DNA from 4 places in the Ruminococcus sp. RTP21484sp1_RTP21281st1_A8_RTP21281_210402 genome. Region 1 is predicted to be linked to each of the others. Evidence: riboswitches for the same ligand, from Rfam matches in the RefSeq annotation. Region 1 holds a riboswitch; each other region holds the start of a gene.
What was found. Region 1 has a riboswitch for cobalamin ahead of AB5170_RS06515 (cysteine-rich small domain-containing protein). Riboswitches for the same ligand answer to the same signal wherever they lie in the genome.
Positions count from the first base shown of each region.

Region 2: linked by a shared signal. The riboswitch ahead of AB5170_RS21385 (sirohydrochlorin cobaltochelatase) and the one ahead of AB5170_RS06515 (cysteine-rich small domain-containing protein) in region 1 are both predicted to bind cobalamin.
Region 3: linked by a shared signal. The riboswitch ahead of AB5170_RS14290 (hypothetical protein) and the one ahead of AB5170_RS06515 (cysteine-rich small domain-containing protein) in region 1 are both predicted to bind cobalamin.
Region 4: linked by a shared signal. The riboswitch ahead of AB5170_RS11755 (ABC transporter substrate-binding protein) and the one ahead of AB5170_RS06515 (cysteine-rich small domain-containing protein) in region 1 are both predicted to bind cobalamin.

Region 1 is NZ_JBCPGE010000010.1:8,471-13,861, reverse strand. It holds gene AB5170_RS06525 (NlpC/P60 family protein) at 34-1,389, shown strand; gene AB5170_RS06520 (GDSL-type esterase/lipase family protein) at 1,559-2,605, shown strand; cobalamin riboswitch at 2,697-2,885, shown strand; gene AB5170_RS06515 (cysteine-rich small domain-containing protein) at 3,346-3,654, shown strand; gene AB5170_RS06510 (phosphatase) at 3,778-4,491, opposite strand; gene AB5170_RS06505 (BMC domain-containing protein) at 4,771-5,148, shown strand; gene AB5170_RS06500 (EutP/PduV family microcompartment system protein) at 5,155-5,391, shown strand, end outside.
Region 2 is NZ_JBCPGE010000073.1:3,077-8,467, reverse strand. It holds gene AB5170_RS21405 (flavodoxin family protein) at 1-548, shown strand, start outside; partial or broken gene AB5170_RS21400 (DUF6783 domain-containing protein) at 652-783, opposite strand; gene AB5170_RS21395 (sodium:alanine symporter family protein) at 835-2,232, shown strand; gene AB5170_RS21390 (hypothetical protein) at 2,295-2,903, opposite strand; gene AB5170_RS21385 (sirohydrochlorin cobaltochelatase) at 3,039-4,343, opposite strand; cobalamin riboswitch at 4,548-4,724, opposite strand; partial or broken gene AB5170_RS21380 (DUF6783 domain-containing protein) at 4,796-4,897, opposite strand; partial or broken gene AB5170_RS21375 (DUF6783 domain-containing protein) at 4,874-4,984, shown strand; gene AB5170_RS21370 (metal-sensing transcriptional repressor) at 5,146-5,391, shown strand, end outside.
Region 3 is NZ_JBCPGE010000030.1:2,919-8,309, forward strand. It holds gene AB5170_RS14290 (hypothetical protein) at 1-1,515, opposite strand, end outside; cobalamin riboswitch at 1,713-1,886, opposite strand; gene AB5170_RS14295 (VanW family protein) at 1,990-3,420, opposite strand; gene AB5170_RS14300 (hypothetical protein) at 3,500-3,550, shown strand; gene hisI (phosphoribosyl-AMP cyclohydrolase) at 3,534-3,878, opposite strand; gene hisB (imidazoleglycerol-phosphate dehydratase HisB) at 4,007-4,594, opposite strand; gene hisD (histidinol dehydrogenase) at 4,591-5,391, opposite strand, start outside.
Region 4 is NZ_JBCPGE010000022.1:7,233-12,623, reverse strand. It holds gene AB5170_RS11760 (sirohydrochlorin cobaltochelatase) at 3-791, shown strand; cobalamin riboswitch at 862-1,050, shown strand; gene AB5170_RS11755 (ABC transporter substrate-binding protein) at 1,152-2,243, shown strand; gene AB5170_RS11750 (iron ABC transporter permease) at 2,279-3,346, shown strand; gene AB5170_RS11745 (ABC transporter ATP-binding protein) at 3,343-4,098, shown strand; gene AB5170_RS11740 (CGGC domain-containing protein) at 4,133-4,486, shown strand; gene hemA (glutamyl-tRNA reductase) at 4,670-5,391, shown strand, end outside.

The DNA.
Region 1 (5,391 bases):
GATTATCAAAATGATTAACGAGGGTGATGAAACATGAAGAAAAGAATTGTATGTCTGACACTGGCAATTTTAATGTGCGGCTCACAGGCTGTAAGCGTAATGGCTGACCGTGAGAGTGACTTAAGAGAAGAGCAGGCTTGGACAAGTCAGCAGCTGGATGCTACATATGCACGTATGAGTGCTCTGTGGGATCAGAAGCAGCAGCTTGAGAGTCAGATCGAATCTTTGAATTCTGATCTTGTAAATGTGATGGTTTCCATTCAGACTCTTGAGAATGATATCGCTTCCAAGGAAGCAGAAATTGAAAAAACACAGGGCGACCTGACCAAGGCACAGAATGCCAAGGATAAACAGTACAGCGCCATGAAGAAACGTATCCAGTATCTTTATGAAAAAGGTGGAAATAATGCATGGTTCCAGATGATGTTAAATGCAGATAACCTTGCAGACCTTCTTACCAGAGCTGAGTATACACAGCAGATGTATGAGCAGGACAGAGAGAGCCTTCAGAAATATGCAAGAACAATTGAAGAGGTTCAGAAGTTAGAAGAACAGTATGAGCAGGAGAAGGCTGATTTTGAGACCATGAAGGAAGAATATGAGGCTCAGCAGTCTAACCTTCAGTATCAGTTGGATGTAACCCGTGCGAACAGTGCTGATTGCGAGAACGAGATCGCATATGCACAGCAGCAGGCTACTGAGTATGCGAACCTTCTGGAACAGCAGCAGGCAGAAATTGAGCAGCTTGAGGCAGAACGTATTGCAGCAGAAGAAGAGGCAAGACGTCAGGCAGAGGCAGAGGCCGCAGCAGCTGCAGCAGCCCAGGAAGCAGCTCAGAATGGAGATAATTCTTCAGAAGATGTTCAGTATGATGAAGATGGAAATGTTGTAAGTGGTTCTTCTGATGGATCTTCTGATTATGAATATGATGAGTATGGTAATGTAATTGATACTGACAATACAGTTGATTACAATTCCGAGGCAAGCAGCTCCGACAGTTCCTCAGATAGTTCTTCTGACAGTTCATCAGCCAGCAGTTCTTCAGGTTCCGGCTCTTCTGTTGTATCCTATGCAACACAGTTTGTTGGAAACCCATATGTATGGGGTGGAACAAGCCTTACCAGTGGTGCTGACTGCTCTGGCTTTGTGCAGAGTGTATATGCAAACTTTGGCGTAAGTCTTCCAAGAACATCTTATGAGCAGCAGAATGCCGGATATGAAGTATCCTATGCGGATGCTCAGCCAGGCGACCTGATCTGCTATGGCGGACATGTTGCAATTTATATGGGAAATGGACAGATTGTCCATGCATCCAATGCCAGAGATGGCATCAAGGTCAGCGATAATGCTGCATACAGAACGATTACTTCTGTAAGACGTCTTGTGTAATCTGAATAAATGAATTTGTGAGCCCTTTCCGGAGATGAAAATCCGGAAGGGGCTTTTTACTGAAAATAATGTGGAAAAGTAAAGAAAAAAGAAGTATAGTAAGAATAAAAGTATTGTCTGAAAATCGTAACATAAATATTTCGTATAGCCAGATGAGAGGTGGAGAAAAATGCTTAGCCATTATCAGATGAAGGAAATTCCATATTTAAGAATATTAGGAAGAACGAATGGCAGTCTGGAACCGGTAACACTATTTTGGACCGCTTCCGGAATTGAACTGAATGTAAAAGCAACAGAAATATGGGTGAAAATCCGCTCCGATTATGATGTTTTTGAGCCATGGGTGGATGTGATCGTAGACGGCGTATTGTCCCAACGGCTTATGGTAAATAAGGGAGAACAGGAAATCTGCCTTTTCCGTAATATGGAAAGGGATAAGGTAAGAAATGTAAAGCTTCTTCGTGATACCCCTGCGTTTCCCACAGATGAAAAAACATTGCTTCAGCTTCTGGAGGTTGAAACTGACGGTGAGTTTTTACCTCTTGAAACACCAAAGCTCAGATTGGAGGTAATAGGGGACAGCATTACCTCTGGTGAGGGCGGCAGCGGTGCAGGAGAAGAAATGACATGGAATTCCTTTTGCTTCAATGCCGTGGATAATTATGCATATATGGCAGCAAAAGAACTGGGCGCGGTGTACAATTGCATCAGTCAGAGCGGCTGGGGCGTTTTCTGTTCCTGGGAAGGCAATGAGCAGCAGGCAATCCCGCTATATTATGAGCAGGTGTGCGGTCTTTTAAATGGAGAAAGAAACAAACAACTGGGTGCTATGGAAAAATGGGATTTCCAGAAGTTTCAGCCTGATGTGATCGTGGTGAATCTGGGGACAAACGACAGCAGCGGCACGAAGAATATGGACAGGGTTGGAAAGGCTGTGGAAGACTTTTTGAGAAAACTGCGCGTATGTAATCCGGAAAGCTATATTCTGTGGTGTTATGGAATGCTTGGAGATGAGATTTTGCCTACGCTTGAGAAAGCGGTGGGGAATTATAAAAGAAAAACAGGGGATGAGCGCGTGGAATTTGTGAGGCTTCCGGATACACAGGAAGGAGAATTTGGATCAAGGCAGCACCCTGGGCACAGATCTCATGAAAAAACAGCGAAAATCCTGGTGGAGAAGATTCTGGAGAAGCTGACGCTGCTGTTCACGCCGTGACAGCACCATCAGGTTGATAAAAAAATAACAAAAAATCCTTTCAAAGGGTTGACAAAGACAGTGACCGGTGGTAATATGATGTCAGTATAATTCCATAGTGAACATATTAAGTGCTGACAGCTATAAGCTGGCAGAAAGAGGGAATCAGGTGAGAAACCTGAGCGATCCGGTCACTGTAACAGAGGAGCGAATCTCATAGTCCATTGTGCTTACGCATGAGAAGGAGAGAGGAAGTGATGATTCTGGAGCCAGGAAACCTGCTTGGTATGGCGAGGTTAAACTTCCGATGAAAGTGTAACAACCAGTTTTGGGGAATCCGCAGCCCTGAGATGTTGTCCGCTTTTGTGAGTGGACATTTTTTATGGAATGATCGCCTGTTCAGAAGAATTATACAGATTAAATGGCAGGCGATACTACTTCGGATGAAACCGTTCCCTCCGCGTATATATGAACGGATCATATTCTACCCCGGAGTAGCATCGCTCCCTCTTAAATAATGATGATTCAGAAGCCGCATATGCGGTATTTTTTTTACACTTTTCCTGAGCCTGTTTGTAGAATTATTCCCGTAATCTCCTGCAGGGTGTGACGCACATCTTACAGAAAGCCTTTTTTAAACACGCTCTGGCCGTATTCTATTCCTGTAAGCGGGATTCTTTTTTTGCATTTGATTTTGGGGCATTACGAAATAGAATATAAAGAATATTTTGTTTTGAGCTGTATGAGATAAGGAGAGAAATATGGAGAAAAAATATTGGGAAGATAAAGAATACGCTTATTTCAGTCATAAGAAATGTGAGTATTTTCCATGCCATAAAGGAGCTGATCCAGAGGACTTTAACTGTCTGTTCTGCTATTGCCCGCTTTATGCCCTTGGAGACAAATGCGGCGGAAATTTCAAATATAATGAGAAGGGATTTAAAGATTGTACGAATTGTCAGCTCCCTCATAAGAAGAAAAACTACGGTTATGTGACAGGAAAATATCAGGAACTTGCTGCGATGATGCAGAAAGTAAGAGAAGCAGATCATAAAAATGAAAATGAGTAATCAAAGAAATAAGTATAAAAAACTCTCCGGAATATATACGAAGTTAAGCTTACGTATTTATATTTCTCGGAGAGTTTTTGCGTAATGCAAAATTCCATTGGAATTCTGCAAGCTGGATCCTTTTTATCGTATGCTTAACAGCATCTTTAATTTCGGAATCTGGTTGTTAAGAATCAGACCCTCTGGAAACATAGCATTATGAACGAAATCAGCGGCATAAGTGAAGTCTCCAATATGCTCTGTTCCATGACTGTCACTGGAAAGAACGATTGGAACCAGATACTTCCGGCAGCAGGACAGGATCTGCGCGCAGTTGGCATGGGTGTCGCCCCGATATCCGTAAGGCGCCAGGGAAGCTTCGTTGATCTCAAGGAGAACACCGTTTTCACCGGCAGCCTTTACAACTGCGTCGTAATCTATGTCATACTGGGGATTATCAATGTGTCCCAGGATCTTTATAACCGGATTCTTCATTACGTTCAGAAAAGCAGCAGTATTTTCTTCCCTGGTCTTTGGCCGGAAATTCTGATAATGCATGCTGGCGATTGCGTAGTCCAGCTTATCAAGAAGCTCCTGTGGCAGATCTGTTTTTCCATCGGTATCCAGAATGTTCAGTTCAATTCCATATAATAATTCCACATCGAACCGCTTCCTGGGCGAATAGATCAGGCTTCGGAAATAAGAAGAAGTTCCGGCAGCCAGAGTGGCTGGTCCGTGGTCTGTGATTCCAAGAAGCTTCAGCCCTTTTTGAGAAGCAGCCTTTGCCATGTCGCTGATGGTGCAGGTTGTGCCGTGTCCGCTGGCAATGGAATGTGTGTGTATATCAGAAAGATACATAAAATCATCTCCTAGTCAAGATTACGTGAATATATGCAGCTGGTAATTTCACTATAAAAGTGTTTTGAAAAGCCATTTACAGTTAACTTTAGTATGCCAGAGGGTAAAAAGCATGTCAATCATAAATAAGAAAAAACAGAGAAAACAAATAAAAACAACATTGTAGTACAAGAAAAACCACATATAGCATGCAGAGAAGTGTTGCTTTTTGTTGACACTTGGAAATCAGAAAGGTATAATCAAATTAGAAAATAAAAACTCTTTATTCAGGAGGAGAAAATGGGATACACAGATAATATGTCTCCGGAAATGAAACAGAGAATTGTACAGGAGCTTGTGCCAGGCAAGCAGATTTCCCTGGCACATATCATTGCCAATCCGGATAAGATTCTTTACACCAAGCTGGGTCTTGATCCGTCGCTGGACTACTCAAGAGCGGCCATTGGGATCATGACTGTAAGTCCGGCAGAAACTGCTATCATTATGGCAGATATTGCGATGAAATCATCTGGCATTGAACTGGGGTTTGTTGACCGTTTCAGCGGAAGCCTGATCATCACAGGTACTGTGTCGGAAGTAGAAGCTTCTACCAGCGCAATTCTGGACTATGTGGGAAATAAACTGGGCTTTACTTTATGCCCCATTACAAGGACTTGACAGAATATGAAGAAACTTGTTCTGATCGGTCGCAGCGAGGCTGGAAAAACTACTTTGACCCAGGCCCTGCGTGGTGAAAAAATACATTATCATAAAACACAATATGTAAATAATTTTGATGTGATCGTAGATACGCCAGGAGAGTATGCCCAGACGAAAGGTCTGGGACACGCCCTGGCGTTGTATACATATGAATCAGATGTGGTAGGGCTGCTGGTATCTGCCACGGAACCGTATTGCCTT
Region 2 (5,391 bases), on a different contig from region 1:
ATGGCAGCCCGCGCAAGGAAGGCTGTACGTTCACCGCACTTAGTGAAGTGGCAAAAACACTGAATCATAATGGAATTGATACTGAGATTTTCCAAGCTGGAAATCCGGATACAGATAATGTAAAAGCCGCCGCGGCGAAATTAAAAGAAGCAGATGCGCTTATAGTTGGTTCTCCGGTATACTGGGCTTCCCCATCCGGACAGATCATTGAATTTATGGATAAGCTTTGCTCCATGGCAGGCAAAGACATGCTCCACAAACCAGCTGCAGCAGTTGCTTCTGCAAGAAGAGCCGGCACCACAGCTACTTTAGACGTTCTTCAGAAATATTTCAGCTATCATGAAATGCCTGTTGTATCTGCTAACTACTGGAACATGGTTCACGGAAATACTCCTGCAGAAGTTGCGCAGGATGAAGAAGGACTTCAGATCATGCGCTCACTTGGAAACAATATGGCATGGCTTCTGAAATCCCTGGAAGCAGGGAAAGCGGCAGGTATTGCAGTTCCTCAGGCGGAAGATAAGATCAAGACAAATTTTATCCGCTAAATATGGTGCAGTAGTTGTCATGTCTTCACATAAATGAAGCTCCAGAGCATATCTGAAAAAAGCTTTTTGCAAGATGTGCGTCACAATTTGTGGGAGTTTTTGCTCGGATGAGGGCGCCGTGGCAGGCTACAGCAACTGAATTCGAGCAAAATTTCCCACAAAGCGGGCGTGCAGATTGCAAGAATGATTTTTCAAACAGGCTCTGGCTGCACCAGTTTAATAATGTGTGTGACATGGAAGAAGTTCCGTTCGCATACATCAAAAAAAACTTCCAGAGAGGTATTTTATGCTGCAAATAATCGAAACCATCAACACCGCTGTAAATAATTTTATCTGGGGCGTTCCTGCAATGGTCTGTATTTTCGGAGTTGGTCTTTATCTTAGTATCCGCACCAATTTTCTTCAGATTCGCAAATTCCCCTACGCAATCAAAACAACCCTTGGACGTATTTTCCGCAAACGTGACGCATCTGACGGTGCTATCACGCCTTTCCAGGCAGTGTGTACAGCACTTGCAGCCACGGTCGGTACTGGCAATATTGCCGGTGTAGCAGGTGCTATCGCAATCGGCGGTCCCGGAGCCATATTCTGGATGTGGGTTTCTGCACTGTTTGGCATGTGTACCAAATATGCTGAGGTCACCCTGGCGGTACACTACCGCGAGATCAATGCCAACGGCGAACTGGTAGGCGGTCCCATGTATTACATCAAGAACGGGCTTAGCAAAAAATGGCATTGGCTGGCTTATCTGTTCGCAGCATTCGGCGTGCTCACTGTATTTGGTACCGGCAACGCCACACAGGTCAACACTATCACCACTGCGATCAATTCTGCATTGCTGAATTATAACGTGATCAGCGAAAGCGCCGTTTCCACTTCCAACCTGATCATCGGAATCATAATTGCCATTCTAATTGCCATGATCCTTCTTGGCGGAATCAAACGAATTGGCCATGTTACCGAAAAGCTGGTTCCATTTATGGCTCTGCTTTACATTCTTCTCGGACTGGGAGTTATCCTTCTGAACATTCAGAATGTACCAGCTGTATTCGCTTCTATTTTCAGAGGGGCATTTCAGCCTAGAGCTGTAACAGGCGGCATTGTTTTAAGTATGTTCACCAGTTTAAAAAAAGGTGTTTCCCGTGGTATCTTCTCTAACGAGGCTGGTCTTGGTACCGGATCTATTGCCCATGCGTGTGCAGATACCAAAAAGCCTGTAAAACAGGGTATGTTCGGTATTTTCGAAGTCTTTACAGATACCATCGTGATCTGTACACTGACTGCACTGGTTATCCTTTGCAGCGGCGTTGCTGTTGATTATGGAAAAGCAGCTGGCGCAGAGCTTACGATCCTTGGATTTACTTCTACATATGGAAGCTGGGTATCCATTTTTACAGCAGTTGCCATGTGCTGCTTCGCTTTTTCCACAGCAGTCGGATGGGGACTTTACGGTGCCCGTTGCATTGAGTTCCTGTTCTCTGAAAAAGTGATCAAACCATTTATGGTTATTTATTCCCTGGTTGCCATCCTTGGCGCAACTGCCAACCTTGGACTGATGTGGAGCATTGCAGAGACATTTAACGGTCTTATGGCAATTCCCAACCTGATTGCTTTGTTCCTGCTTTCCGGTACAGTTGTGAAGCTTACAAAAGAATATTTTGCCGGAGAGGGCAAAACAAAATAAATATAAAAAGGGACATCACATGAACCGTTTTCGCTCATGTGATGTCCCTTTCAGATTATTGATCAATCCTTATTCTCTTCCTCGGCAGCTGCATCTGTAGTTGTATCAGCATCTTCACTTTTCTCTTCCTCACCGATCTCAACTGCTTTTTTTTCTTCCTCAGTCTGCTCCTGCACATCCGTAACGCTTACCTTATGGTCATACCATTTGCCCTTTTTACCAATAATTGCCAGGTCAAATTCTTCATCCAGCTTCTCTACCGGAACATTGAATCCATAAACCTCCTCTGTCATGCCATCGCTGTAAGTTACCTTATCAATAGTAGGCTGAATCAGTTCGGCACCGTCTTTCTGTGCATCCTCTGCTGTTCCAAGAAAAACATTCTCAATATTCTTGGAAACGAGAGTAATATGAACGGTCATTTTACCATCCTTTACAGTGAGGGTAGCTCTTCCGTTGCAAGCCTCATTTACATGGAACATACTGCTGTCTGTGTCAAACTCTACACCATAAACACCGTCTTCAAGTTCGCTGTCTGCGGCATTCTCTGCACCATCTGTGGTTTCCTCTGCCTCAGCCTCTGTGGCTTCTGCAAATGCCGGGAATGCAGTTCCTGCTGTCATAGCGGAAATACTTACAGCTGTTAATAAAATGACTAATGAACGTTTCATAATAACTCTCCTTGCTTTTTCTTTATTTACGGTACACTTGTGTGTGCCGTATTTGTTTTATTACTCAAACAGCTGCCCCACAGTGTAGGAGCAGCTGCTTTTGTTCTGTTGCAATAACAATTTATACCAGGATAATTATTTCGCGATGGAATCAATAGCTGCCTGAGTATGAGCTACATAAAGCTGCTCAACAGCGTCAATTCTTCCAAGACCTTCGATCTGGCAGTCAATCTCATCGAAATCTCCAGAAGCCTCGAACATGCTCTTCCAGGAGTCATCATCATCACCAGCCATATCATTGTTTGCATGGTCACCAGCAACAACCATAAGCGGACGAAGGATTACTTTCTTGAATCCGGCATCTTTTACTTTATTGATAACTTCATCACAAGCTGTATCCTCTGGCTCACCTTCTACAGTACCGATGAATGCGTTTGTGAATCCAAGGTTATCCATCTGTGTCTGCATCTGGTCATATGTAACGTTTGCTGTATGGGAAGTACCATGTCCCATGAATACAAATGCGGTTCCATCTTCTGCAGCTGCTTCCATGCTGTCATATCCAGCTTCTTTTACAGCTTCATCTGTGATTGCCTGAGCAACAGCAGCTTTGTCATCGTTGATAACGGTAGCGTCATCGCCAACCTCACCAAGCATTGGTTCAGCGATTGCTACAGATTCAAATTTATCTTTGTAAGCATCAATAGCTTCTACCATCTCATCGTACTCAGCACCATGCATAAGATGTGTAGGCTGAACTACAAGATTCTTAACACCGTTTGCTACTGCACGGTCAAGTGCCTGCTGCATGTTATCAATCTTCTCATCATCTCTTGCCTGTACATGGTTGATAATGATCTGAGCGGTAAATGCTCTTCTTACAGACCAATCCGGGAATGCTTCTGCAAGAGCATCCTCGATTCCTTTGATATCCTCTGCACGGCTGTCGTTAAAGGAAGTACCAAAGCTTACTACAAGAAGCTCATTCTCACCGATCTCGTCCTGATTACGCGGATCATCCTTGGAAGCATCACCTGTGTCACGTCCGAAATACTCTGGACTTGCCTCTTCTCCCTCTACAAGCTCTTTCTGAGCATCTGTAAGGGCATCCCATGCTTCTTTAGCTTCCTTGCACTGCTCATCTGTATCATCTGTTCTCTCCTGAACATAAATAGCATCGATAAGTGCTGCTACTTTATCAGCCGCTTCCTTATCTGCATCTGCAGTGTCATCAGCTGCTTCTGCATCGTCTGTTGTCTCAGCATCATCAGCTGCTTCAGCATCGTCAGCTGCCTCAGCATCATCAGCTGTCTCAGCATCGTCTGTTGTCTCCTCTGCTGCTTCCTCTGTCTCTGCAAATGCAACAGTTGCTGTTGCTGCTGTCATGCTTGCTGCCATAGAAGCTGCAAGAAGGATTGCTAATAAAGATTTTCTTTTCATTTCTTTTTCCTCTTTTTTTTTGTATTTCCGGATAGAATCACGTATAAAGAATCCCATGGGAAATCTATCACCAATCTCCCATTGCATAAAAACAGCCGCATTTTCTGCGACTGCACACATTCTCATATACACACTTTTCTTCCAAAAAACATTCAGGAAATATTCATGTATCGTTATGAGAATACAGGTTCTGTGTACCGCAGACCTAAGATTCCACGCCAAGGCAGTTCTCCTGACTTCGGTCAACACTGCTCCCCCTTCCCGGTTTCCCAGTGGGCTCTGAAGCAGTTCCCTTACACAGTGACGGCATCGTTCCGGACTCTCACCGGATTCTCTTTTGCGCATCATGTTCATGATGCAACCTTCGCGCTATAACCATTATACATATTCGACTCGGATATTTAATATGTACCATATTATTATATATTTTTTATGAACTTTTTATGTATTTTTTATGAACTAGAGTATGTTTGAAAAAGGCTTTCTGCAAGATGTGCGTCACAATTTGTGGGAGATTTTGTCCTGATGAGGGCGCCGTAGCGGGCTACGGCAACTGAATTCGGGCAAAATATACCGCAAAGTGGGGCGTGCAGATTGCGGGAATAATTTTTCAAACAGATTACTATTCACTCCGTTCATAGCAACACGCTTCGCGATACACAGGAATCATGCTTTCGCATGGTTTCGCGCCGCAATTCTCAGGTTTTCTGTGAATTACTTATTGACAAATACCCCGCCAGGGTATATATTGGTTTCATCAAATACATACCCCTAAGGGGTATATAAGGAAAGGAGTCCGCCTATGACAGCTGATTATAAATCCGAATCCTGCTGCAGCCACACCGCAGCCGATCCTGCAACTCTTTCCAGCCAGGAACCTACCAAGAAGGTCTGTTCCTGCTGTTGTACCAAGCACACCGATCGTTCCGAAGCAGAGCGCAGGAAGCTGGTAAACCGTCTGAAACGTATTGAAGGCCAGATAAGGGGGATTATAGGAATGCTGGAGAATGACGCTTACTGCAACGATATTCTTATTCAGTCAGCAGCT
Region 3 (5,391 bases), on a different contig from region 1:
GGTTCCATCTGCTAATGTAGTAGAACTGTTTACAGATACTGTTCCGCCGCTTAAGTCAGATTCGTATTTGGATTCCTCTTCCGGTTTCTTGTCTGGCTTTGGAGTTGCTGTTGGTGTAGGGGTTGCTGTCGGTTTTTTATTTGGTTTTGCAGTGGGTGCAGGAGTTGCTGTGATTGTTGTGTCAGGAGCAGTGTCTGGCTGCGGATCATCCTGTACGTCACCTATCTTATTCAAAGTGCTGGACTGGAAAGTCAGGATCCTGTCATACCAGATCTGGTTTTTGTGGGAAAAAGCAGCAACTGCAATTCCATTGTCCAGGGCTTCAACAGGAATCTCATATGTATATTTGCCATTTGCGTCTGCCACATATGGAACCCAGGTGGAGGAATCTGCTGCGGCAGCTTCTTCTTTTGTTCCCAGACATAGATAGTCGTAACCAGTTCCGCTTAAAGTAAGAACAGCTGTCATTTTTCCGTTTTTGGAAGTAAGGACACAGTCAATTACACGGAACATAGATGAACTGGAGTTTACTGTAATATTATAAATTCCGCTTGCACAGCTGCCTGGAGCAGGGGTTGCTGTTGGCTCTGGGGTGGTGGTTGCTTCCGGAGTTGTGCTTGGCACTGGAGTTTCAGTTGGTGCCGGAGTCTCAACTGGTGCTCCGGTAGGCGCCGGAGAAACAGTTGGTTCCGGTGTTGGAACAGCCTCTCCATATCCTGGAACTGCCGGTACGGTAATCGTCAATATACCCTTGTACCAGTTCTGGCTCTTCTTGGAATGAGGAACGACTGCTATTGTCTGAGCTTCCTTGCTTGCAGTAACTTCAAAAGTGTAGGTATAGCCTCCTGCACTGTTTTCAACTCCTTTGATGGCATTTGCTTCTTTATCGGAGTCATTGAAACTGCCAAGATAGATCATGTCATAATTCTGTTTTGCAGTAGAAAGTGTGACTATATATTTGTCCGCAGAAACCTTTATTGTGGAACCGGTGATTACGAACATTGCAAATTCATTACCGTTTTCTTTTTCAAGCTTGATTCCGGCGTCTGTAATTTCATTCTGAGATGGTGCCTGGGTTGGAGCTGCAGTTGGTTGTGGAGTGGCAGTTGGCTCCGGGGTTGCAGTTGGCTCTGGAGTAGCAGTTGGCTCTGGTGCAGCTGTAGGCTGTGGAGTTTCTGCTTCTTCATTTTTGCTTTCTTCAGCAGGTGATGCAGTAACCTCAGGAGTGGTCTCAGAGGCAGGTGTTTCTGTAGCAGCAGGTGTCTCTTTCACAGCAGAGGCATCCACTGCTGCCGGAGTTACTGTAGTGTCAGTGTTTTCTTCCTCAGCTGTTGCGTTCTCCTGCACAGGAGTCTCAGCAGCAACAGCAGTCTTCTCCGCCTCTGTTTCTGGAGTTGGTGTAACAGAAACCTGTACGTTTGCATCCTCATTTTCTGCCTGTGTAAGTACAGCAGGAGTGACCGTCATCGCGACGGAAAGGAACAGTGCAAGAAAGCGTTTTGAATTTCTTTTCATTTCTTTTTCCTCGATTCTTCCTATTATTTTATAATCTGAATAAATCCCAATTGCTTCTGGAGCCTGTTTGTACAATGGGCAATCCTGACAGGATTATTTCAAAAAAATGCCTGCTTCCTCTGAGAAAACAGGCACTAAAAATTCAATATATTGTATTATCAAATATATTAATAAGAATGAAGTACTTTCTTCGGAAGCTTTCATTAAACGAATTCAGCAGGTTTCCTGACTTACAGATCAACACAGAATCCATCCTTCTCAGCAATATACCAATGGTTTCACTGGATTCTACTCCCTGTTTACAGTGACCGGATCGTTCAGGACTTTCACCTGATTCCCTCTTAGAGCGTGTTGAAAAAATATTCCCACAATCTGCACGCTGTAGCAGACAGATATGTCTGGCACTGAAAACGGATTTATTCAATTCACCTCATTATAGCAGACCGTTATGTCGAAATCAATAGATTTATAGGGTTATTGCTTGTATTTACTGTACCCGACTTCATCTGTGCGGAGCAGTGTTCCATTCTCATCGTAGACACTGCGGTAGGTTTTACAGGTGTTTGGATCGGAATGCTCTGTAGTAATCTCTACCGTATTATTGTCAGTTTTGGTTCCGTAAATGGATACCGTTACGGCTTCCTCTTTTTCATCGTAAGAGGCTTCAATTTTAATTGGATAAGCAGTATTATTCTGAAAACGGAAATCCTGACCTCCCCACACCACTGCTGCGTCCAGACCATCCTCAACATAATCAATTCGGGCAGCGTGATTATGACGCTCAACAATGGTCAGATCAGACTGCAGGCATGCCATAAACAACGTAGTGGAAATCTGGCAGATTCCGCCTCCGATATCCTGGGCATGTTCGCCTCCTACAATTACAGTTGCTTCCCTGTACCCTCGTTCCTCAGTACGTGGACCTAAAGTATCGTTGTAGGAAAAAATCTGTCCTGGCTGAAGTTCCACTCCATCACAGGCTTCCACGGCAAGCTTCAAATTGGCAACACGGTTTTCGGTACCGCCGCCATATGTAGTATAAGTACCAAGAAGATTCAGATAAGGAAGGGCTTCTATCTCTTCTGTAGAAACTTCGGGCAGGGTTATTTCAAGGGGGATGGTAATCTTTGCCCCTTCTTTTGCTTTTTCCAGCTTCTTTGCAGCTGACCTCACATCAAATGAAATTCCGGTAACTGCCGGAATAATTTCATTATTTTCCCCCAGAGAAGCATCTGTGGCATCTGTATGTACTTTTTCATAATAGGCTTCCAGATCCAGTTCCTCTGGCGGTGTCTTCATAGTAGGACATTCGATAACAGCTTCATAATCTTCTATGGAAATTGCTTTTAGAATCGCTTCTTTCAATGCATCCATATCCGGACCGATTCCGGTTTTTCCCTTAGTGATAACCAGCTCTGTATCTGTAAGTTCACAGGAAGTCTGTATTGTGGTGGATCCCTTTGAAATTTCGGCCTCATCCAGAATCTTGTCCAGTTCGTCTTTATTTCTGGCTTCCGGCATAAGGGTGACTTCTTCCTTTGTCTTGCTGTTCATCAGTTCGATGCGGTCGGTTCCATGAGTAAACCAGGCACTATGCCCAAGAGCATAGGCACTTTCTACAATTGACTTTACATTAAGGCCGAGAACAGGATAGATAGACACCTTGAAGTTCTTTCCGTTCAGGGTAATAGTCATCTGTGTGTTCTCATATTTTTCCTGAAAATCTTTTGAAATTGCGTCAATGGCTTCCTCTTTGGTCATTCCCTGAATGGCTATACCGTTTATTTTAAGCTTCTTCCAGATTACATTATCTGTAAGAAAATGACACCACAGCCCATACGCGCCTACCAGAATCAGAACCAGGAACAAAACTTTGATCACACCGTTTTTCATTTGTTTTTTCATGTAATAATTTTACCTTTTGCAGTCTTTTTTAGAGCGTGTTTGAAAAAGGCTTTCTGCAAAATATATCGCAAAGTGGGGCGTGCAGATTGCAGGAATGATTTTTCAAACAGGCTTTAGAGCAATGGGGTAAAAAAGCATGTCCGGTTTCCGGTATGGCATGCAGCCCCTACCTGCTCTACTTTTGCCAGAATTGTATCATTATCACAGTCTATAGTCAATGATTTCACATACTGAACATGACCGGAGGTTAGTCCTTTGGTCCAGAGCTCGTTGCGGCTGCGGCTCCAGTAAGTCATTTTTCCCAGCTTCAGAGTGGTAAGGTATGCTTTCTCGTTCATGTACGCAAGCATAAGAACTTCGTCTGTTTTGTAATCCTGCACAATAACCGGAACCATGCCGTCACTGTTTAATTTGAAATCTGACCAGGACATTTTGGACTTTAATTGGTTCTGTTCCATATTTTTAATACTCCTTTATGAAAAATTCTTCTGCAATTATGCCACCTGCTTTCATGCTCAATTCAAAAAAAATGAAAACAAGTGGCATATATCATATCGTCTTAATTGTAATTCTGTTTGTTCTGCCTTTAGAGACTTCCCTTCGTAGAAAGCACATCTGTAATACGAGGATCATAAGCTACCGCCATATCCAGCGCCTTTGCAAAGCTTTTGAACATGGCTTCTGCCATATGGTGATTATTTCCCGGTGTTAGAACCTTAATGTGAAGATTCATGGCTGCCGCATAAGAAATGGCGTAAAAGAATTCCTTCACCATTTCTGTGGACATATCTCCAATTTTTTCACTGGTAAACGTACCTTCGAAGGAAAGATACGGGCGTCCCCCGAGATCAATGGCGCAAAGCACAAGACACTCATCCATTGGAAGGATGCAGCTTCCGTAACGCCTGATTCCTTTCTTGTCTCCAACCGCTTCTTTAATAGCTGTGCCAAGAACAATTCCCGTATCCTCAATGGTATGATGATCGTCAACCTGAAGATCACCCTTCACCTTTATATCCAGATCAAAAAGTCCGTGGCGGGTAAAGCCATCTAACATGTGATCGAAAAATCCCACACCTGTATCCAGACTGCTTTTTCCGGTTCCGTCCAGATTCAGCTTTATGGCAATTTTAGTTTCCTTTGTATTTCGTTCAACAGTAGCTTCTCTTGTCATGACTGCTCCTTTTTATCTTCCTCTTCAAAGCGGACTGCAATGGAGTTGGCGTGTGCAGTTAGCTGCTCTGAGGATGCAAACTGGATGATGTCCTTGTGGATTTCCTGTAATGCAGTCCTGGAATAATATACAATACTGGATTTCTTAATAAAATCGTCAACGGAAAGTGCAGAGAAGAACTTGGCTGTTCCGTTGGTAGGAAGAACGTGGTTCGGTCCCGCGAAATAATCACCAAGAGGTTCAGAACTGTACTCTCCAATGAAAATAGCGCCTGCATTTCGTACCTTCATCATTACCTCAAAAGCGTTCTTAGTGACAATTTCCATATGTTCCGAAGCAATCTCATTCGCTGCTTCAATTGCTTCATCCATATCTTCTGCAATAAGGATATATCCAAAATTCTCCAGAGATTTTTCGATGATCTCTTTTCTGGAAAGAACCTTCAGATAGCCTTCAATCTCTTTCTCTACATTCTGTGCCAGTTCTGTACTGGTAGTAATGAGGATTGCAGAAGCCATCTCATCGTGTTCTGCCTGAGAAAGAAGATCTGCTGCTACATAGTGTGCATTTGCAGTTTCATCTGCAAGGACAAGGATCTCACTTGGACCAGCGATGGAATCAATGCTCACATGTCCATAAACAGCCTTTTTTGCAAGGGCTACAAAAATGTTGCCAGGTCCTACGATCTTGTCTACCTTTGGGATGCTTGCAGTACCATAAGCAAGTGCTCCGATTGCCTGTGCACCACCAACTTTATAGATCTCATCAGCGCCTGCTTCTTTGGCAGCAACCAGAGT
Region 4 (5,391 bases), on a different contig from region 1:
GAATGGGTAATCTCACCAAGAAAGCAATTCTTGTGGTAAGCTTTGGAACCAGCCATGAGGATACCAGAAAAGTGACTATTGACGCAATTGAAGAGACAATTGGAGCCGCTTTTCCCCAGTACAGGATTTATCGTGCCTGGACAAGCAAGATGATCCTGGCGAAGATTGAAAAACGGGATCACATTCATTATGATAACGTGAAAGAAGCTATGGAGCGCATGGCACAGGACGGAATCGAAGAGGTGATCGTTCAGCCAACTCACGTAATGAATGGAGTGGAGAACGATCTTATGAAAGCAGACGTTCTTGCAGCTGCTAATCACTTCCAGTCTGTGAAATTCGGCAATCCGCTGCTTACCACAGAAGAAGACAATGCATATGTGGTAAAAACAATTACAGATGTATTTCCTGTAATTCAGGATAAGAAGACTGCACTTGTGCTTATGGGTCATGGAACAGAGCATTATGCAAATACGGTTTATGCCGCTCTTGATTACAGATTCAAAGATATGGGATATGAAAATGTGATCGTGGCAACCGTAGAGGGTTATCCGGAAATTGACCAGGCTTTGAACCAGCTGGAGAAAAGCGATGCCAAGAAAGTTGTGATCGCACCATTTATGATCGTGGCAGGTGACCATGCCAAGAATGATATGGCAGGGGAGGAAGCGGATTCCTGGAAAAATGTGATCGGAGCGAAAGGCTATAAAGTAGAAACTGTTTTGAAGGGTCTTGGCGAATACGAAAGCATTCGGAGGCTGTTTGTAGAGCATATAAAAACTGCCAGATAATTGACCAAAAAATTTGCAAATTGGTAATAATATTGTTGTTTTTAAAGAAGAGATATGCTAGACTGTTGAAGTAATTGAATACCAGTTAAGTGAACGGCGATTTCGCTGTGAGAGGGAATCAGGTGCAACGCCTGAACGGTTGCGGCCACTGTATACAGGAAGGCTGGCTTATGAAAACCATTGCGTATATGCGTGAGAAGGGAAGCCATGCTGTTACTACCTGCGAGTCAGGAAACCTGCTTGACGAAGGTAAGAAGAGGAGCTTCCGTAAAAAGTGCCTTTTAAGTCACGGGTAGCAGTGACGCTTTTTGAAGCCCCATCTTTTCGGTTACGAAAACAAACGAAAAGAGAGGAAAAGAAATGAAAAACAAAGTTTTAACTACAAGAATCATGGCTATGATGATGGTTGCTGCTATGACCATGTCCGCAGCGCCTGCAGTATATGCAGCAGAGCGTGCAGACTCTGAGACCATCAAAGAGGATAACCAGCCGACTGAAGAGACTGCAGATGCTTCCGAGGAAGAGGATGCTTCTGAGGGTGAGACCAGAACCGAGTATCCTTTAACCATCACTACCTATGATTACGATGGAAACGAGATCGAAACCATCTATGAAAAAGCACCGGAAAAGGTTATCGCAGTATATCAGGGCAGCATTGAGACAATGCTGGCACTTGGACTTGAGGACCGCCTTGTTGCAACTGCAGGTCTTGACAACGAAGTTCCGGATGATCTGAAAGAAGCATTTTCTAAAACAAATTATCTTGATGAATTTACCCCATCCCTTGAAACTGTCACTATGCTGGAGCCAGATATGATCCTTTCCTGGAGTTCCCTGTTTTCTGATAAGAACCTTGGAAATGTAACCAACTGGATCGATAAAGGCTGCAACACTTATTATAACTCTAATACCCGTCCAGGCGGTGAGAGAACACTGGAAAATGAATATACAGATATTCTGAACCTTGGTAAGATTTTTGACGTACAGGATAAGGCAGAAGCAATTGTTGACGATATCAAAGCTGTAATTGACAACACACTTGAGGCAACAAAAGATGTAGAAGAGAAACCTACAGTAATGGTTCTTGAGCCACTTGGTGAGGACATTACAAACTATGGCGCAAGCAGTCTCGGAGGAGATATGGTAACCAAGTTAGGTGCAACTCTTGCAAATCCAGATGCTTCTACCGTTGGAAAAGAGGACATTATTGCAGCAAACCCGGATGTGATCTTTGTGGTATACATGCCATATGCAGGTGACGATCCACAGAGTGTTCTGGAAAGCCAGATGGCCGTGATCCAGGATGATGAAGCCCTCCAGAGCCTTGACGCAGTAAAGAATGGCCGTGTATATCCAATTATGCTCAGCGAAATGTACGCAAGTGCAACCCGTACCCAGGACGGAGTGGAAACATTTGCTAAGGGATTATATCCAGATGTTGCAATTGATTAATTGGATTGTGGAATGGATATATTGAGGAAAAAACAGTGAAAAAAGAGAAAATTTTTCGTTCATCTATCTATGCAACAGCTCTTGTGGGACTTGCCGCATTTCTGTTTTTTTCCATTCTGGCAGCTGTTACATTTGGAAATGCAGATCTGTCATTGAAAGATGTATACAGCGTGATTCTGTACAAAATATTCCACATAAAAAGTATGGCCTCCTACTCTGAGGGGGCCATTCATGATGTTGTATGGCTGATCCGGCTTCCAAGGGTTCTTCTAGCACTGGCGGTAGGTATGGCTCTTTCTGTGTGTGGCGTGGTCATGCAGGCAATTGTGCAGAATCCTTTGGCAGATCCTTATGTACTTGGAATTTCTTCTGGTGCTTCTTTCGGGGCAACTCTGGCGATCATGCTTGGAATCGGCAGCTTCCTTGGAGGAAACTCCGTAGGGCTTTGCGCATTTATAGGAGCCATGCTCACATCCTTTGCGGTTATTGCAATTGCCAATATGGGAGGCAAAGCAACATCGGCGAAGCTGATTCTTGCAGGAATGGCAATCAGCGCAGTCTGTTCTGCTTTTTCCAATTTTGTGATCTACATAACAAATGACAAAAATGGTGCCACAGAGGTTATGAAATGGACCATGGGAAGTCTTGCCGGGGCCAACTGGTCAAGGGTAAGTGTGATGCTTCCTGTGACGCTGGTGTGTGTAGTGCTTTTCTGGACGCAGTACAGGAATTTGAATCTGATGCTGTTGGGCGATGAAGTATCTATTACCCTGGGAACAGATCTGCACAGATTTCGGACTGCATATCTGATTCTTTCTTCTGTGATGGTAGGATTTGCCGTGTATTGTGCCGGAGTGATCGGTTTTGTAGGTCTGGTGATTCCTCATGTGGTAAGAATCTTGTTTGGAACAGATCACTGCCGCCTGATTCCCCTTAGTGCTCTGCTTGGAAGTTCCTTTCTGATCTGGTGTGATGTGGCGTGCCGTGTGATCCTGAAAAACTCAGAAATGCCTATCGGTGTTCTGGTTTCCATTATTGGAGCGCCTTGTTTTATCTATTTACTGGTTCGCAAATCTTATGGTTTCGGAGGGAAAAAGGGATGAAAATAACCACAGAAAATATCCGGGTAAATTTTCAGGCAAAAGAAATCCTTAAGGGAATTTCCATTGAAACCAGAGATAAGGAATTGGTGGGAATCATTGGACCTAACGGAAGTGGAAAGTCCACTTTGCTGAAATGTATTTACCGTGTATTAAAGGCAGATTCCGGAGCTGTATATCTTGATGGGGAAGAACTTTATGCTATGAATGCAAAAAGCTCCGCAAAGAAAATGGCGGTGGTAGCCCAGCACAATTACTATAATTTTGATTTCAGCGCAAGAGAAGTAGTTTTGATGGGGCGTGCGCCTCATAAAAAAACTCTGGAAAGAGACAATGCAGATGACTACCGGATCGTAGAGGAAGCGCTGAAAACCGTTCAGATGGACAAATTTGCAGACCGCAGCTTTTCCACTTTATCAGGAGGCGAGCAGCAACGCGTGATTCTTGCAAGAGCTCTTGCACAGCAGACGCCTGCCCTGATCCTGGATGAGCCTACCAATCATCTTGATATCACTCATCAGATCATGCTGATGAAGCTGGTAAAGAATCTGGATGTTACCGTGATCTCTGCAATTCATGATCTGAACATTGCAGCTGCATACTGCGACCGGATTTATGTTTTAAAAGACGGTGTTCTGGAGGGGGAGGGTACTCCTGGGGAAGTTTTGACACCGGAGCTGATCCGACGGATTTATAAGGTGGAATCAGAAGTTGTCTATGACAGTCAGGGGAAAATGCATATTTTGTTCTTATAAAATAAACAGGCACAAGAGTTAAAAGGTGAGAAAAATGACAAAGATCGGAACTTTGACCTGTCTTCATTCCAACGATGTCTGTGCCAGGGTGGGATGTCTGAAGGCTTTTATGGAACGGGAGGCCTTTTTTAAGGAATATTCCCAGGATACCTGTTTGGCAGCAATGATGACATGCAATGGATGTAAAAGTATGAATCCTGCAGAACCAGATGATGACAAAGGAATTCTGGAAAAAATTGACAGGCTGGTCAGTGAAGACATAAAAGTTATGCATGTTGGTGTATGTTGTCTGATCGACGGCAAAAAAGAGTGCCCAAGAATAACCCGTATCTGTGAAATGCTGGAAGACAGAGGCATTCAGGTGGTTAGAGGCACTCATAGGGAATGAAAAGATAAGAAGAATATAAGAAAACTTCCAGACGGATAAGTAGCCCATAATCGAACCGCCTGGAAGTTTTTCATTGTTGTTTTATTGACAATCTCCCTGCAAATTAGTAAAATTAGCGGTGGCGGAAAAAAGATAGAAACACAAAACGCCAAAGCAAAATGTTTTTAAGGAGAATTACATAAGATGAGTATTTCCATGATTGGAATCGACCATAGTATGGCTCCCATAGATATAAGAGCCTTATTTGCATTTACCAGAAAAAATGCAGGAGAGGCAATGGAGAAAATAAAAGAGCAGCCTGGAATCAACGGCTGCATTATCCTGTCCACATGCAACCGCCTGGAAGTCTGGGCAAGCGTTGATGAGGAAACTGAGATTTCTTTATATGAAGAGCTTTGCAGATTAAAAAAAATACAGAACAGAGAATACGAGAAGTATTTTATAAAACGGGAAGGTCATGACGCTGTAGAACATCTGTTTTATCTTGCATCAGGGCTGAAATCCCAGATTTTGGGTGAAGACCAGATCCTGACGCAGGTAAAGGACGCCCTTGGAATTGCCAGAGAACATTTTACCACAGACGGAGCTCTTGAGGTACTTTTTCGAATGGCCGTGACAGCAGGCAAGAAGATCAAAACAGAAGTCCCATTTTCCCATGGAAATCCATCTGTGATCCATCAGGCTATACAAATGCTGGAAAAACAAGGCTATTCAGTAAAAGAAAAGGTCTGTATGGTGATCGGAAACGGTGAGATGGGAAAGGTGGCAGCTCAGACCCTAATGGAGAGCGGAGCAGATGTAACAGTAACAGTCCGCCAGTACCGAAGTGGTATGGTAAGCATTCCTTTTGGCTGTAAAAGAATTAATTATGGAGAACGAATGGAATATCTGCCAAAATGCGATCT